3 linked regions of the Butyricimonas faecihominis genome follow. The protein of the gene in region 2 interacts with the protein of the main gene of each other region in a pairwise test. Links are inferred from orthologs where the notes say so. Each region holds a gene or a part of one and is shown on either strand. Other genes may lie near its edges. The genes, in order: R8806_RS03105, rlmB and tsaE.

Region 1 (6,130 bases), 4.1 Mb from region 2 along the record:
ACTTCAGATAAATTTCTAAGAGCTGATTTTAATATAAAAAAAGGGTTCAGAATTTCTGAACCCTTTTTTTATATGTTGATAAATAAGGTTATTTTGTCACTCTTTCAAGCCATTTCACCATACCAAGCATAACTCCCATAGATACAAGGCATACGATCAAGAATACTGACCAGCATTGCCAGATCGGCCATGAGTTGTACATGAGAGGACCAATCCAAAGTAGAAGGTTACCAAGAGCGGTAGCAGCAAGCCACAAACCTTGACACAAGCCAAGCATACTCTTTGGAGCAACTTTTGATACAAACGATAATCCAAGAGGAGAGATGAACAACTCTGCAACTGTCAGGAAGAAGTAAGTAACGATAAGAACCCACCAATGAGCTTTTGCTGCCATTTGTTCTGCAATAGGAAGACCTCTGAACGCGTCTGCGGAAGGATAACCTTTCATGATTGAGAAAACGGCAAGGAACAAGAATGCCAAACCTGCAATGAACATACCGATGGCAATCTTTCTTGGGGTTGAAATCTCTTTACCGCGTCTTGCAAGGAATCCGAAAATGGCCATAATCATTGGAGTAAGGACAATAACAAAGAACGGGTTGATTGCTTGCCATACTTCAGGAGCAACTGCAGAAGAGTCTACGAAGTCACGTGCAAAGAATGAAAGGGACATACCGTTCTGGTGGAATGAGAACCAGAAGAAGATAACGATACCCAAAACAGCAAATAATGCATACATTCTCTGTTTAATCTCTTTAGCCATAGCAGCTTTTTCCTCTGCCGTGTAAGTTACACTCTGTGCTGCGGCTTTCTTTGCCGGGTTCGGGAATGTTTTTTGTGAAACAAAGAAAATTACAAGAGAAATAAGCATGGCTGCAACAGAGGCAATGAATGAGTAGTGAATACCTTCATTGAAAATTTGCAGGTATTGGAGACAAGAAGCTGTCATATCGGTGATAGCTCCACCGGCAGCAGTCATAAGTTGTTGTAAGTTGGCAAGAGCCTCGGGAGCCATGTTGGCTGCATTATTAATGTACTCGTGACAAAGAGCAGGAAGTTGTGCGTTATAAGACAACCCGTTTGCACCTAACCACCATTGGCGTAAAACCGGAGCGATGAACGGAGCGATTAGACCACCCACGTTGATAAATACGTAGAAAATCTGGAAACCTGAATCTCGCTTGTCTTTTGCGATTTTGAGAGCTTCCGGCCCTTGTTTTGCAGCTTCGGCTTCAAAATTATCATACATTTGACCTACAATTGCCTGCAAGTTACCTTTGAATAAACCGTTACCGAATGCAATCAAGAACAAAGCAACACAAGTAAGAGTTAATAACCAAGTTGTATTTTGCGATGTCGCAAGGATTGGAACAGATAGGATAATATACCCTATTGCCATAACGACAAGACCCGTCTTAATGGTTCCTTTGTAGTTTTGCGTGCGGTCAGCAATAAGACCTCCGACAAGGCTTAAAATGTAGATGCCGGCGTAAAAAAAGGAATAAATGGTACCACTGGCGGCTTCGCTCAAACCAAATTTAGAACATAGGAATAACACTAGCACGGCATTCATGATGTAATAGCCGAAACGTTCTCCCATATTACTTAGAGCCGCAGTGAGCAACCCTTTAGGATGATTTTTGAACATAACTTTTGTTTTTAATTTGTATTGGTAAATAATTAAATTTTTTCGTTCACGCTAATAGTGTGCAAATATAAATTATTTTTTTATCTTTAGTCATTGAAAACGTTTGAAACCTATCGTCATGTTGAAGAATAATAAAATTTTCAAGACATCGGATTTACAAAAATTGGATAAATATACGATTGAGAATGAGCCGGTAACATCGTTAGATTTGATGGAGAGGGCGGCTACTGTTTTTACAGAAAAATTATTGATTTTTTTCCCCAATAGTCATATTTTTAACATTCTGGCCGGTTCCGGAAATAACGGGGGAGACGGGTATGTCGTGGCAAGATTGTTATATCAAAACGGATTGAATGTCAAGGTTTTCGGTCTGCATGAAAACGATCATCTCTCTCCGAATTGTGCCGTGAACAGGGAACGTTTCATTAATATGGGAGGATGTTATATTGAGGTGAAAAATCCGGATAATTTGCAGCCGGACGAAAATAGCGTGCTGGTGGATGCCATTTTCGGGGCCGGGTTAAATCGTCCGGTAACGGGATTTTTGGGAGATATAATTCGTCGGATAAATGGTTTGTCCCATCCGGTTGTGGCAATAGATATGCCTTCCGGTTTAATGGGAGAGGATAACGGGGAAAATAACGGGGCGATCATAAAGGCTGATTACACGTTCACTTTTCAATTTCCTAAGTTAGCCTTTATGTTCCCGGAAAATGTAGTTTACGTGGGACATTGGGAAGTGCTGGATATTCGTTTACACCCGATTATCTTGCGGGAGTATCCTGCTACTTATTATTATCTGACAGAAGAAGTCGTTACATCCCGATTATTGATTCCGGCAAAGTTTTCCCACAAGGGGACTTTGGGTAATACCTTATTAATAGTAGGCTCTTATTCCATGATGGGGGCAGCCGTGTTAGCAGCCAAGGGGGCTATTCGGTCCGGAACGGGACTGCTTTCCGTGCATGTTCCCCGTAAGTTGAAAGAAATGATCCATCTCTCCGTGCCGGAGGCATTAGTTGAAGTGGATCGGAATGAATTTTGTTTTTCCGGTGTAGACAATCTTTCCCGTTTCCAAGCGGTCGGGATTGGTTCGGGAATCGGGACTTCACCTGTCACGGCAGAAGGAATTCGTCAACTATTATCCGTGTGGCGAGGAAAGATCGTGTTGGATGCAGATGCCTTGAATTTGTTGGCAGCGGATTCAAGATTACTGGAACTTCTTCCGGATGGAGCAGTGCTGACTCCTCACTCGAAAGAATTTGAAAGATTAGCAGGAAAAAGTGTAAATGATTTTGATAGATTAAATAAATTAAGCACCTTTGCACGTCTACACCAAGTGTATGTCGTGCTGAAAGGTGCGCATACAATAATAGCTACCCCGGAGGGTGAATGTTACTTTAACATGACAGGTAACCCGGGAATGGCTAAAGGAGGAGCGGGGGACGTGTTGACGGGTGTTATCGCCGCTTTACTGGCAAGTGGTCATTCTCCATTAGATGCAACTATGATTGGAGTGTATGCCCACGGTTTAGCTGGAGATCTGGCTGCAGAGGAGCAGGGAATGAGAGGAACACGTGCCGGGGACATTGCTGATAAACTGGGTTGGGTGTGGAAAAAGATGGAAACATATAATATGGCTAAACAGCGATAGAAAGATGAAAAAGTTATTTTTTATAATCGGGTTAGTGGGATTAGTATCCCTGTCTGTTTCGGGACAGAAAAAGAGAGAGTTGACCACGCAGGTGTCAGTTGATTATACTTTACCAAAGATCAGTTACGACGTGGTTATTACGATGGAATGTAGTCGTTTGATTCCGGGGCCTTTCCGGCAATATGCCGAACAACAGTTAGGTGTTTCTCCGGAGATCACGAGTGAAGGCGAAGAGTGGACGATTAAGAATATCAAATTTATTCCGCGGGCCTTGCCTGATCCGAAAGCTTCTTATACCGTGAATGCTATCGGAGAATATAACTCTATTTTGTTGAATGTAACTCCTGAAGGCTTTTTAGCCGGTGTGGGAAGTGGCAACACGAACCGAACTCGTGACGAAGAGATTGTTTACGAGGAAAAAGAGAAAAGCGTGGGGACAGGTATTAATTACGTGTATTTCGGTATTCGTTCTACCCAGAAGGAAGTACTTGATTCCAATTTCACGGAGATGGAAGTTGAAGGAGAGATGCGCCGGGTATGGGACCCGATAGAACGTCACGTGTTAAAAGAAAATAAAGATTACGTGGATGAGATCACGTCAGAGATATTCAATATTCGTAAAAAAAGATTGGAATTATTGGCCGGAGGTTCGGCCACGGCAGAGGCTTTAAAAGCTCTGGATGAACTTGAGGCAAATTACATGAGTTTGTTCATGGGAAAAAGGGAAACCCGTGAAGTGGTTAAAACCATCTCTTTTATTCCGGAAAAAGCCGATGAATCGATCGTTTTGTTCCGTTTTTCTGCGAACGACGGGATCACGGCAAAAAACAACGTGTCTGCTATCCCTTATATTGTAGAATTGAAAAATATCTATGTTCCGAAGAAAGATGCCCAACAGGCTGGGAATTCCCGTCCGGTTCCGTCTCTATCTTATCGTGAACCGGCTGTTGCCGATTTGTGCTTGCTGAAAGGAAAAGAGACCGTGATGACTGTTCGGAGTGTCATTCCACAACTCGGATTCATCAAGCAATTCCCTTTGGATGTCATCAACAACGAAGGTATTTCCATTGATTTCTACCCGCAATATGGTTCGATAAAAGGTATAATGAAAAAATAAGTTTGATACACTTTTAGATCATGGCGGCGATTAACGAAAAGGGGTTATTGGGTAAATTTTTGGTGTGGCGGGTCCGTTACATCAAGGAAAAGCAATTTATTGTCATGTTGAGTATTCTGGTCGGTATCGTTACCGGCTTGGCGGGAGTTGTGCTGAAAAATATGGTACATTTTACACATATGTTTTTCACGGAACGGATGCAGGTGGACAGTGGTAACTTGCTCTTCTTTATATACCCTTTTATCGGAATATTGCTGACGACATTATTTGTAAAATTTTTCGTGAAAGAGGGAATCAGTCATGGTGTGACAAAGGTATTGTATGCTATTTCCCGTCGCAACAGTATGATCAAGCCGCACAACAACTATACCTCGATGATTGCCAGTACCCTGACCATCGGTTTTGGTGGATCGGTCGGGACGGAGGCTACCATCGTGTTGACCGGGGCGTCCATCGGTTCGAATCTGGCACGCTTGTTTCGGATGAACTACAAGGTGATGACCTTGATGATTGGTTGTGGAGCGGCTGGTGCCATTGCCGGGATCTTTAAAGCCCCGATTGCCGGGATTGTATTCACGATGGAGGTGTTGATGCTTGATCTGACGATGGCCTCGTTGGTACCGTTGATGTTCACGGCTATTACCTCGTATGTGGTTACGTTCTTCCTCATGGGGGATGGTTTCGTGTTTTCCTACCAGATCACGGATAAATTCGTGATGGCTAATTTCCCGTATTATGTTGTACTGGGCATCTTTGCCGGAGTGTTGTCCGTGTATTTCGTTCGGATGAATCTCCGGGTGGAACAATTTCTGGAGCGTATCAAGCAAACGTGGAAAAGAATAGCCATCGGTGGAGCCTTGTTAGGTGTCATTATTTTCGTGTTTCCTCCTCTATACGGTGAAGGGTACACGGCTTTGGATGACATGATGGCCGGACATTCCGATAAGTTATTGAATAATACCTATTTCTTCGGTTTTCGGGATAGTGCCTGGATGATGATCCTTTTCGTGGTTGGGTTGATATTCGTAAAAGTGATTGCCACGGCCTTAACCAATGGTAGTGGGGGTGTTGGTGGTGTTTTTGCTCCGAGTTTGTTCACGGGTGGTGTTGCCGGGTATTTGTTGGCGATGTTGATTAATATGAGCGGAATCCGTATCGTGGAACCCAGTCATTTCGTCTTGGCGGGAATGGCGGGAACGATGTCCGGTGTCATGAAGGCCCCGTTAACAGCCATGTTCTTGATTGCCGAGATTTCGGGAGGTTATGCCTTATTTCTACCTTTGATGCTGACCTCGGTTATTTCTTACCTGACTAGCCAAGGGATGGAACCTTATTCTATTTATGCCCGTCGTTTAGCCATGCAGGGAGACTTGTTGACTCATAACAAGGATAAAGCCGTGTTGACTTTGATGAAATTGAACAAGGTGGTGGAAACGGATTTTAAGACGATCGAGGTGGAGGCGACATTAGGTGATCTGGTAAAGGTGGTTTCCAAATCGAGCCGGAATCTATTCCCTGTTTTGAATTCCAACCAGCAATTGTTGGGGATTGTCTTGCTGGATGACATTCGTAAAGTGATGTTTAATCAAGAATTGTATTCGAAAACCTACGTGCGGGATTTCATGACAACGCCTTCCGTGGTGATTGACATCAACGACTCGATGGAGGTTGTTATGAAGAAATTCGAGGATTCGAAAGCGTGGAACCTCCC
Region 2 (6,125 bases):
CCCCAGCACGTATGTTTCCACGCCTCTCACGCTTGATTTAGAAAACTTATTCACATGAATGGATATAAACAATTGCGCTTTGGCCTTATTCGCAATCCGTCCCCGTTCTCTCAAATCCACGGCAACATCTTTTGTTCTCGTGTACACGACTTTCAAATCAGGATAGGCACTCTTCACCATTTTCCCCAATTTCAGAGCGATGGCCAACGTTATATCTTTTTCTCTCAGCTTTCCACTGATAGCTCCCGGATCTTTTCCTCCATGTCCGGCATCAATACAAATACAATTAATTTTACCCAAAGCCTCTTGTGCCATCAAAGAATTTGAACCTTCTAATAAAAAGATTACCAACAAGAAACATATGAACCTACACTGATTTATCATGTATTTAAAACTTTTTAAAAAGAATCATGAGCATTAACAACCATTATTTCTTACATTTGCAAAGCAAAAATGCAATATGCGTGATGCAATAATTAGTCACAAAAATAATTATAAAATTGCAAGTTAGATTATATACAGGGCTTTTTATTAAGAAATGTATCATTTTAACAATGATCGCCCTGCCCATAATACTCTCATCGAATGGCTTGGCGTCCGAGATTATTTTCGGACAAAATCTCTTTATCACAGCCATTGACACAACGGGACAACCCGGTGATAGCATTCGTATCGTTTATGATTCTGCAGGAATCCCGATTGATACTATTCGCAATGACTCCGCTCAATCCAAACCTCTATTTGATGACCTTGTTAAATACGACGCGGACGATTCGGTCAGATTTTCAATACAAGAGAAAAAAGTATATCTATACGGAAATGGTTTCGTGAAATACCTTACGACAGAGTTAAGAGCCGATTACATCGAACTCGACATGGATAAAAAACTTGCCATGGCAACCGGAGTACCCGATTCTGTCGGGAAATTAAAAGGGACACCTAAATTTAAAGACGGTGGTCAGGAATTTGAAAGTACTGAATTACATTATAATTTTGACACGAAAAAGGGTTACGTAACCGAGATTATCACCCAGGAAGGAGAAGGTTATATTCAAGGAAAAACAACCAAAAAGATGAGTGACTCCGTCTATTGCGTGAAACACGGTATGTACACAACCTGCGACGAACACGACCATCCTCACTTTGGGCTAAACATGAGCAAGGCGAAGATGATCAAAGACAAAAAGATATTCGTCGGTTTCACCAATTTGGAACTGGAAGGAATTCCTTTACCGATCTTTATTCCTTTCGGCTTTTTCCCGATCACAAAAAAAGCCACGTCGGGAATTATCATGCCCACTTACGGAGAGGAACGAATGAGAGGATTTAACTTGAGGGGTGGTGGGTACTATATTTATATCAATGACTATATTGATATGAATATCACCGGGGATATTTACACCAACGGTTCTTGGGGGTTACAATACGCAACCCAATACCGTAAAAGATACAAATTTAACGGTAATCTGAACTTCACGATCAGTAAAAACTATGTCAGTGAAAAGGGGTTACCTGATTATCAGGAATCATCAGACTGGTCTGTACGCTGGACCCACACGCAAGATGGAAAAGCAAACCCGTACAGTTCATTCTCTGCTTCCGTGGATATGTCATCCGCCAATAACAACTACTATAATGCCAACACGGTGGACGGGATTGCCAACCAAAGAAAGCAATCCAGTATTTCGTGGAGTAAAAAATGGCCGGAAAGCCCGTTCAGTTTGAGTGGTTCGTTCAATCATAGCCAGAATAGCCGGGACACCTCTATTGCTATAACATTACCGAATTTGAGTCTCCGAATGACACAAATCTATCCTTTCCGTAAAAAAGGGAAAAGCGGTGAAATGAAATGGTATGATAATATTGGTGTATCTTATTCTGCCGAATTAAGAAATAGTATCCAAACCAAAGAAGACAAGTTGTTCAAATCTTCTTTTGAAAGAGACTGGAGTAATGGATTTAAACACAATATCCCGATCAGTTTACAATTTAAGATTGCCAAGGACGTGACCTTCACTCCCTCTTTAAATTACAACGGGTACTTGAACCTCAAAACCATTGAAAAAATATGGATTCCGGACACGAGTGCTAACGGTGGGCAATTTATCACACGGGATGTCCCCGGATTGAACTACTCTCACGATTATTCAGCCAGCGGATCAATCGGGTATACCCCAACCATATATGGTATGTTCATGTTCAAACCGGGATGTAAAGTCGTCGCCATCCGACACATGATACGTCCCTCCATATCGGCATCCTATACCCCCGCCATCAAACCCTTGGGTAACTACAAAAAGAGCTACTTCGATGGAGAGAAAGAGGTAGAATATGACATTCACGAAGGTTTAACCTATCGTCCGAACACTACAGGCGGCAAACAATCCGGGAGTATTAGTTTCAGTTTGGATAACAATGTCGAAATGAAAGTCCGAAATGACAAAGATACAACCGGAGACGAAGAGTTCAAAAAAGTAAAGCTTTTGGAGAGTTTCAGACTTTCAACATCTTATAATCCTTTCGCCGACAGTATGAACTTTTCAAATATCTCCATAAGCGCACGTACCAAAATATTGAATAACAAAGTAGATTTGAATTTCAGTGGTACTATTGACCCTTACGCGATAGATACAAATAATGTAAGATATAATAAATATCACGGAAAACTAGGGCGTTTAACCAATGCAACGATCTCTACCAATTTTAGTTTTTCCGCAGATAACGGACAAAATAAAGAAAAAAAGAATGACCTAGTAGGCGGATTCTATGATGACTACGTCGACTTTGACGTACCTTGGAATATCAGCATTAGTTACAACCTTACTTATTCCAAACCTAGCCCTTACAAAAGTCCGACAATCTCTCAGATCATCAACTTTTCGGGTGACCTCTCGTTAACCCCTAAATGGAAACTCACGTTCCAATCGGGATATGACATTAAAAACAAAGAAGTAACTTCAACCAGCTTTAGTGTCACGAGAGACTTGCATTGTTGGGAAATGACATTCAACTGTATGCCGTTTGGACAGCACCAGTCTTACAACTTTGAAATTCACGTCCGATCCTCTTTATTGAGGGATTTGAAGTTGACCAAACGAGATTCTTGGTATGATCGAAGACTTTAATCAAATAAATAAACGAAATAAAGCAGACACTTGTCTGCTTTATTTCGTTTATACCAAGTAAGATTTCTATTTTCGTTGTCTCACCGCCTCATACACAAGGATTGCGGCAGCAGCAGAAACATTCAGAGATTCTATTTTCCCATACTGGGGAATTTTAATTTGTTGATCAGCCAATACTAACAACTCTTCATCAATACCAGTATCCTCCGCTCCCATAATAATCATACATCCCTCTTTCATATCCACTTCGGTATAAAATTTATCCGCTTTCTCCGTGGCTGCAAATAAAGTTAACCCTCTTCGTTTCAATTCTTTTATCGTCTTTTTGAGATTCTTCTCCCGACAAACAGGCAAATGGTATAAAGCCCCGGCAGATGTTTTAATCGCATCAGAAGATATTTTTGCAGAATTCTTATTCGGAATTAAAATGGCACTCACCCCGGCACACTCTGCCGTACGGGCAATTCCACCCAGATTTCGGACATCAGTAATCCGATCCAAGATAAGTATTAATGGCATTTCCCCTTCCGCCACCACAGCATCCACGACCGTGTTTATATCTTGGTAAGGAATTGGAGAAACCTCTGCCAAAACTCCTTGATGATTTTTCCCGGCAAACGGTTTAAACACCTCTTCGGGTACGTACTGGAACTGAATCTGACGTTCACGCACCAGCGAAAATAATTGTTGGAACAACTCCCCCTTTATTCCCTGACGGAACATCACCTTGTCAATTTCCTTCTCATCCTGTATAGCCTCCATCACGGCCCGAATTCCGAAAATACACTCTTGCTTAAACTTTGCCATCTTATTCGTTATTATTAATTTCTAGCTTTCAATTCTTCCAAATGCCCGTTCTCCTCTTCCCATTCTTCCATACAGACTTCCAAGCGTTTTTTCATCTCGTCATAAGTTTTTAATAACTCATCATTAATCACGCCTTCTGCCATTTTTCCCTCTGCCTCCCCTATCTTTTGTTCCAAATCAGCAATTTCCACTTCTAACTTCTCGATCTTCACTTCTGACTTTTTGATCTCTTTATTCCATTGTTTCCGTTCCTCAAAAGCAATTTTATTTTCAGAAACAATCTCCTCTTCCGCGACATCTTCCTGTTGCAATTTTCGAGGGTGCATCTGTTCATATTCCCGGAAACATTCCAGTTTCTTAGCCTCTAGGAAATGCGCAACACCCCCTAGGTATTCCTTTATCCCCTTGTTGGCGAATTCATACACCTTATCTGCCAACCCAAGCAAAAAATCCCTGTCATGGGAAACGACAATCACGGTACCTTCGAACTTCTTCAACGCATCTTTCAATATATCTTTCGTACGCATATCCAGATGATTCGTCGGCTCATCCAAGATTAACACGTTATAAGGTTCTAATAACAAACGTACCATTGCCAAGCGGGTACGCTCTCCCCCGGAAAGTACCTTCACCTTCTTGTCGACATCCTCACCGGAAAACAGAAAAGCCCCTAATATATCCCGGATTTTCTTCCGGATTTCACCTACTGCCACTTGATCTACCGTATCCAGAACACTCAACGAAGGGTCAAGCAAATCAGCTTGATTCTGCGCAAAATACCCGATATTCACGTTATGCCCGATCTTCAGGTTTCCCTCATAGGGAATCTGATCCATAATCATCTTCACCAAAGTTGTTTTACCTTCTCCATTCCTTCCGACAAAAGCAACTTTCTCTCCTCTCAGCACATCAAGATTCACTTCATGCAGTACCACATGATCACCATACGCTTTACTCAAATCCCGCCCACTCACGACAATATCCCCCGAACGTACTGCCGGTTGAAATCGCACATTGATTCGTGCAGAATCTTCCTGTTCAATCTCGATTCGTTCTATTTTTTCCAGTTGTTTGATCCGGGATTGTACCTGTACCGCTTTCGTCGCCTTATAACGGAAACGCTCGATAAAATCCTCCGTATCCTTAATCTGCTTTTGCTGGTTCTCGTAAGCACGTTGCTGTTGTTCGATACGTTCCTTACGTAATTCAGTAAAACGTGTATACGATACCTTATAATCATATATCTTTCCCAGTGAGATCTCTACCGTCCGGGTCGTAATATTATCCAAAAATGCACGGTCATGTGAAACAAGAACCACAGCCCCGGGATAACCTTGCAAGAATGACTCCAACCAAGATATAGACTCTATATCCAAATGATTTGTCGGCTCGTCCAATAAAAAAACATCGGGACGTGCCAATAATATTTTAGCCAACTCGATCCGCATACGCCATCCCCCACTAAATTCCTCGCACCGCCGTTCCAAATCTTCTTGCCGAAATCCCAATCCTTTTAACACGACCTCAACTTCACCATCCATATTATCCGCCCCTCGCATATGCAACATCTCGGTCTTCACGTTCAATTTATCAATCAGCGCCATGTAACTATCCGACTCGTAGTCTGTACGCTCGCCCAATTCCCGATGCAAACGCTCCAATTCTGCCTGTAAATCCAGCACATCATTAAACGCTGTTTCCGCCTCTTTCCGTACGGTCTTACCTTCTGCATACACTTTCGTCTGTGGCAAATACCCGATTTTCAATCCGGAAGGAACAGATACACTTCCCTCGGAAGGCTCTTGTACCCCGGCCAATATCTTCAATAATGTAGACTTTCCGGCCCCGTTACGCCCAGTCAGACCAATCCGATCTCTTTTGTTCACCAGAAAAGAGATAGAGTCAAGCAACGCGTAATCTCCAAATAAAACACTTACATTATTAATTGAAATCATATATCATCATGCAAAATAAAACCTTCTATATTTTAACGAGTGCAAATATACGAAACTTATAGACACGGGCAAACGAGTTTACCCGTGTGTTACAAGTTACAAGTTCACCAATTACAGGTTGTAAATTCAAAATTTGCACATAAAAATAACCTGCAACCCGATGAAATCATATAAAAAATGACAAATATCTTGTTTTATCCATCAAATATTTTTTATATTTGGGAAATTTAGAAAGAAT
Region 3 (5,959 bases), 4.3 Mb from region 2 along the record:
TAATCCTTTCATGGTTTATTTCTTTTGCAACAAAGAACTAAAATATTTAGTTTTAAAACTAATTTTTATAGTTAATAAACTTTAAACTCTAGTTTTGATTCGTTATTCTTTTATTTTTAGATATTTAATCTTGTATTTTACCCGGATCGGTAGAATGTATATTTAATTTTAATGGAGGGTAGGAAGTCCTGTAAAAATGTTTATATTTGTGTAGTAGTGTGCTTGTGGGGAAGTTAGTGAATATCGTCTAATTAAAATTGAATGTAATGGAAGAATGGTGGAGTTCTCTGGGGTTATTTATGCAATCGGTGTGGTGTATCACTCTATTTGCCAGTTTGGTATTTGTTATCCAGACAATCATGACTTTTATCGGGATGGATACGGATGGGGGGATGGATGTTGACGTGAGTGCGGATACAGCGACTGATGGGGATAGCGGTCCTTTCCAGTTATTTACTTTTCGTAACTTCATCAATTTCCTACTGGGGTTCGGTTGGTCGATCATCTCTTTTGAAAAAGCGATAGAAAACCAGTTCGTGTTGATTCTCGTGTCGGCTGTGATCGGTGTGTTGCTAGTGATGGCCGTGATGGCTATTTTCAGATTCATGAGCCGCATGGAGCAAAGCGGGACGATTAACATGGCAAATGCCGTGGGGTGTAAAGGGAACGTGTATTTGAAAATTCCGGGAGAAAAACGGGGAGAGGGGAAAGTACAAATCTCGATACAAGGGGCTATCCGGGAATTTAATGCCCTGACAGCAGGCGAGGAATTGGAGACGGGAGCACCGATTCGGGTCGTGGAAGTGATAAACGACAACACCTTACTGGTGGAGCGTTTTTAAATGACTATTTATTATTAATCTTAGGAATATATGGAAAGTATGGAAGGTAGTTTGTATTTGATTGTCGCCATCGTGGCGGTGTTGTTTGTTACGTTTGCGGCGATATTGTCCCGTTATAAACGTTGTCCGTCAGACAAGATTCTTGTCGTGTACGGGCGGACCGGTAAGAATGCGACCGGAGGAGTGAGTTCCGCACGTTGTATTCATGGAGGGGCGGCTTTTATCTGGCCGGTGTTCCAGAGTTTTTCATTTCTGGACTTGACTCCGATCTCTATCGAGTGTAATTTGACGAATGCTTTAAGTAAACAGAATATACGAGTAGATGTGCCTTGTCGTTTTACGGTGGGTATTTCTACCGAACCGGATAGCATGACGAATGCGGCAGAGCGTTTGTTGGGGCAACGGCAGGAAAATATTCAGGATTTGGCCAAGGATATTCTTTTCGGGCAGTTACGTTTGGTGATTGCCACGATGGATATTGAGGAAATCAATTCCGACCGGGATAAATTCTTGGCTAACGTGAGTGCTAACGTGGAGGCCGAGTTACGGAAGATCGGTTTGAAACTGATCAACGTGAACGTGACCGACTTGCGGGATGAGTCCGGGTATATCGAGGCTTTGGGAAAAGAAGCAGCAGCGAAAGCGATCAATGATGCCAAGAAAAGCGTGGCCGAGCAGAATCGATTCGGAGAGATCGGTAAAGCCGAGGCAGATCGGGATAAAGATATTCGTATCGCGGAAACCGTGCGGGACACTCGTATTCGGACGGCCGAGGCTAATGCAACCGCGGTGGAGGGAGAAAACAATGCCAAGATTTTAATTGCCGATTCGGATGCCATCCGTCGGGAGAGAGAGGCCGAGGCTGCCCGTAAAGCTATCGCGGCAGAGAAAGTGCAGGCTGCAAAGGCTTTGGAAGAGGCTTATATGGCAGAGCGGGAGGCTGAGATTGCTCGTGCCGAAAGAGAGAAAGCTACACAAGCGGCTAATATCGTGGTTCCCGCACAGATTGACAAGGAGAAAGCGATTATTGATGCGGAGGCCGAGGCGGAACGTTTGCGCCGGTTGGCGAAAGGAGAGGCTGATGCCATTTTTGCCAAGATGGATGCCGAAGCACGAGGTTTATACGAGGTGCTGACAAAACAGGCGGAAGGATATGCCCAAATCGTGAAAGCCGCCGCCGGAGATCCCGACAAGGCGGTGATGATGTTGATTACCGATAAGTTGCCGGAGCTGGTGAGAACGCAAGTGGAGGCTGTTAAGAATATCAAGATCGACAAGGTTACCGTTTGGGATGGCAATAATGCCGGGAACGGGAATACCTCCACGGCTAACTTCATCTCGGGGATGATGAAATCGGTTCCCCCGTTGAATGATCTGTTTAACATGGCTGGGCTGAATCTACCGACTTTCCTGAAAGGTGCCGCCACGGAAGAGAAAGCTACGGATGCCGGACAACAAGATGAGATCGTTGAAGAAGTTGAGAAGTAGGGGAGATTCTAACTTTTAGTTTCGTTTTTTCGTTTACTAATAATTACCTTTGTGGTATACTTCAATCGGGTATATGACAAAGGTAATTAATCAATTCATAAAATAGAGGAAAGTTTATGCGCTGGATAATTGACGGTGTTGATGATTTGAATCGGGTAGCAAAAGAGTTTCTGGAAAGTACCGGAGGCAACACGATATATGCCCTGTACGGGCCGATGGGAGTGGGAAAGACCACTTTCGTGAAAGCGGTAGCCGGGTGTTTGGGGATAGAGGATGATGTGAATTCCCCGACGTTCGCTATCGTAAACGAGTATCTGACGGCCACGGGAGACTCGGTTTTTCATTTCGATTTCTATCGGGTGAAGAATATTGAGGAGGCCATGGACTTCGGTTACGAGGAATATTTTTATAGCGGGAATCGTTGTTTTATAGAGTGGCCGGAGATGGTGGAGCCTCTGTTACCGAAAAACACGTTGATATGCAAGTTCTCTGAACTGGCAGATGGTCGGAGAGAATTGGTGATTGAAGAAAAACTTTAAAGTGTAGGTTATGGATAACTCGGGTAAATTATTGGGAGCCCAAATTAATCGGGAGTGGTTTCTATACCAGGAAAAAGAGGTATTCGGGGAATACCGGCAGAAACGATTGACAATCGGTTTACCGAACGAGACCGAGCGACGGGAAAACCGGGTGTGTTTAACCCCGGAGGCCGTGGCCATGATGGTTGATATGGGGCATACGATAATGATACAACGAGGAGCCGGGGAGGCGGCACATTACCATGACCGGGAGTACGCCGATGCGGGAGCCCAGATGTTGGATACCTGCGAGGAAGTGTACACGGCGGATATTATACTGAAACCGACTCCGGTGATGCAGGCAGACGTGGAAATGATGCATGATCGGCAGGTCATACTGTCACCGATCGAGCTTTTCGAGTTACGAAAAGAGGCTGTCGTGGAGATGATGCAGAAGAAGGTGACGGCTGTCGGGTTCGATATTCTGAAAGACGAGAACGGGGTTTATCCCGTGGTGCAGATGATGAGTGAGATTTCTGGAAGCTCGGCAATCATGATTGCCAGCGAGTACTTGAGCAATTCTCGGGAAGGGAAAGGTATTTTGCTGGGAGGGGTGACGGGAATCACTCCAGCCGAGGTGGTTATTTTGGGGGCCGGGACTTTGGGGGAATATGCGGCTCGTACGGCGTTGGCTTTGGGGGCTGAGGTGAAAGTGTTCGATCATTCGCTGGAGCGTCTACGCCGGATAAATCATTGTCTGGGACAACGGGTATATACTTCTGTTTTTCATAAGCCGGTTTTGGAACGGGCGTTGTTGTCTGCCGACGTGCTGATCGGGGCTTTGCGTTTCTTCGATGATGATTTCGGGATTACCGTGTCCGAAGAACAGGTAAGGTTGATGAAACAGGGAGCGGTGATTGTGGATATGTCCATTGAACATGGTGGATGTATTGAAACATCAGGACCAACGACTCATGAGAACCCGACGTATGTATATAATGGGGTAATCCACTATTGTGTCCCGAATGTCCCGTCGAGAGTGGCTCGTACGGCATCTATCGCTTATAGTAATTTATTCACTCCTTTATTTGATAAGATTTCCCGGGCGGGTGGCTTTAATACTGCCATAAAAAATGATGCGGGATTACGGCATGGCGTGTATGTTTATAACGGTGTGTTGACGAAACGGGTGATTGCCGATCGCTATGGATTAGTTTCTAGAGATATTGATTTATTGATGGCTGCTTTCTGATCACCCGAGAAAGACAATAATTCCCAGTAGTATTCCGTACACGAGAGCGTATGGGAAAGCCCGTTTTAAGATTCCCCCTTCTTGGCCCTGTAATTGACATGCGGAGGCGGCAATAGCAATACTCTGGGGTGAGATAATTTTCCCGGCAGTAGTGCCTGTGGTGTTGGCGGCGGCAAGCCAAGAAGGATCAATGTCCATGTTTGTGGCGATTCCTGCTTGCAATTTCCCGAAAAGAATGTTTGCCGAAGTACCGCTACCCGTGATAAATGTTCCTATTTCCCCGATCAAAGGGGACCAGAAAGCGTAATACTTCCCGGAGATGGAAGTGAGTGTGTCGGCCAGTAATTGCACCATGCCGGATATTTCCATGAGTGCGGATATACTGACCAAGGCGATAACCATAATAATAGTACTGCGGATTTGTACGAGAGTCTGGCCTAGTAATGTGAATTGTCTGCTTGTCGTTACACCCTGTATCTGTCCCCCGATAAAAGCTCCGGCAAAAAGCAATAAACTCGTTACCTTGAAATTGAAGGGAATAGCCAGTAATATAAAGAAAATGATAAGGCCGTAGACACTCCACGCTTGGTATATTTGCCGGGGCGAGTGTTTCGTGGGAATTGTGTCACTTTTTTTGGTCCATTTACTCCATGCGATAATAATAATGATGGAACAAATACTGCTTAGAATGGCTGGCATCTCCGGACCGAGATATACGGCCGTGGCGTATTGTGCTAGGAAGGATACGCCCCCGACAAGCGTGCCGAGCAAGATGTTCTTGAGTAAAGCTTGGCGGCGTCTGTCGGCCAATATAGCCAAAGTTATCGGGATCAAAAATATAAAAGGATATAATTGTTGAATGGTAGCCTTACACAATTCAGGTAACGGGCAGCCGGTCTCTTCCATGAGAACGGTTTCTGCGATACCGACGGCCCCGAATGTCGTGGGTTCACTGTTAGCGATGAGGCTTGCGAGTACGGCGAACAACGGACGAAATCCCAGCGTTACGAGTATGGCTGCCGGGATGGCAACCGAAGTCCCGTAGCCGGGCATTCCTTCCAGTAGCCCCCCGAATCCCCACGTGATCAGTAATACCTGTACACTCCTGTCCGTGGAAATCGTTGCCAGTTGGTCTTTTAACACTTTAATCTTGCCGGAATCCAGCAGAATATTATAGCTAAATACAGCCATCCAGATAACGGAAAGAATAGTGATACAAGCACGTGCGGTACTGTTTATTAAAGTGAAACCGATCTCTTGCGCGGGTATACCAAAGGCGAAAATGGCCAACATAACGGTAATAACAAGGGTAAGCAGGCTACTCTTATCTCCGGGCCACTTGCATATCCCCATGGATATGACCAGTATAACCATTGGCAGTAAGGCAAACAAGATTTCGAACATGACGTATCGTTAACCTTCTTATTGCTTGAGAATGGAGTCTATAACCGGGGTTAAGTCACTGTTTTTAGGTATTTTAATACCCCGGATTCCGGCAGCCTCCGCCGCCTCGATGTCCCGTGAACCATCCCCGATTAACCACGAGGCTGATTTGTCGATGTCAAACTCCCGGATAGCCTGTTCGATCATGTAAGGCGATGGTTTGCGGCATTTACAGGGGGCAATGCTGCTGTGATGAGGGCAGTAGTATATTTTATCCACGTGCGCCCCATGCTTTTCCAATTCCTTGCACATATGAGCGTGAAGGTTGTCCACGTCTTCGATCGAGTACTCCCCTTTAGCGACCCCGCCTTGATTGGTAACTATGATAATCAAATAACCCGCCTCGTTCAGTCGACGAATTCCGTCGATTACACCGGGATTGAAAACGAAGTCTTCAACTTTATATATGTAATAAT

What was found.
Region 1: the proteins of rlmB (region 2) and R8806_RS03105 interact in binary tests that used the Escherichia coli proteins (3 or more experiments, as listed by UniProt). The link is inferred for Butyricimonas faecihominis from one-to-one orthologs.
Region 3: the proteins of rlmB (region 2) and tsaE interact in binary tests that used the Escherichia coli proteins (3 or more experiments, as listed by UniProt). The link is inferred for Butyricimonas faecihominis from one-to-one orthologs.

The regions. Positions count from the first base shown.
Region 1 is NZ_AP028155.1:744,549-750,678, forward strand. What follows is about bases 1,089-4,034. They hold R8806_RS03105 (NAD(P)H-hydrate dehydratase), read left to right. Parts: upstream 1,089-1,766; coding sequence 1,767-3,302; downstream 3,303-4,034. Other genes in these bases: R8806_RS03100 (peptide MFS transporter), read right to left, coding at 1,089-1,648; R8806_RS03110 (DUF4831 family protein), read left to right, coding at 3,307-4,034. Also shown: R8806_RS03095 (DUF3078 domain-containing protein), read left to right, coding at 1-19; more of R8806_RS03100, read right to left, coding at 89-1,088; more of R8806_RS03110, read left to right, coding at 4,035-4,419; R8806_RS03115 (chloride channel protein), read left to right, coding at 4,440-6,130. UniProt on the Escherichia coli protein: Bifunctional enzyme that catalyzes the epimerization of the S- and R-forms of NAD(P)HX and the dehydration of the S-form of NAD(P)HX at the expense of ADP, which is converted to AMP.
Region 2 is NZ_AP028155.1:4,843,393-4,849,517, reverse strand. What follows is about bases 2,063-5,003. They hold rlmB (23S rRNA (guanosine(2251)-2'-O)-methyltransferase RlmB), read right to left. Parts: upstream 3,933-5,003; coding sequence 3,192-3,932; downstream 2,063-3,191. Other genes in these bases: R8806_RS20035 (ABC-F family ATP-binding cassette domain-containing protein), read right to left, coding at 3,947-5,003; R8806_RS20045 (putative LPS assembly protein LptD), read left to right, coding at 2,063-3,125. Outside these bases: R8806_RS20050 (N-acetylmuramoyl-L-alanine amidase family protein), read right to left, coding at 1-315; more of R8806_RS20045, read left to right, coding at 555-2,062; more of R8806_RS20035, read right to left, coding at 5,004-5,887. UniProt on the Escherichia coli protein: Specifically methylates the ribose of guanosine 2251 in 23S rRNA.
Region 3 is NZ_AP028155.1:592,279-598,237, forward strand. Bases 1,383-4,157 are described here. They hold tsaE (tRNA (adenosine(37)-N6)-threonylcarbamoyltransferase complex ATPase subunit type 1 TsaE), read left to right. Parts: upstream 1,383-2,446; coding sequence 2,447-2,869; downstream 2,870-4,157. Other genes in these bases: R8806_RS02510 (flotillin family protein), read left to right, coding at 1,383-2,330; R8806_RS02520 (alanine dehydrogenase), read left to right, coding at 2,880-4,100; R8806_RS02525 (L-lactate permease), read right to left, coding at 4,101-4,157. Outside these bases: R8806_RS02500 (BlaI/MecI/CopY family transcriptional regulator), read right to left, coding at 1-12; R8806_RS02505 (NfeD family protein), read left to right, coding at 267-842; more of R8806_RS02510, read left to right, coding at 882-1,382; more of R8806_RS02525, read right to left, coding at 4,158-5,504; R8806_RS02530 (D-glycero-alpha-D-manno-heptose-1,7-bisphosphate 7-phosphatase), read right to left, coding at 5,523-5,959. UniProt on the Escherichia coli protein: Required for the formation of a threonylcarbamoyl group on adenosine at position 37 (t(6)A37) in tRNAs that read codons beginning with adenine.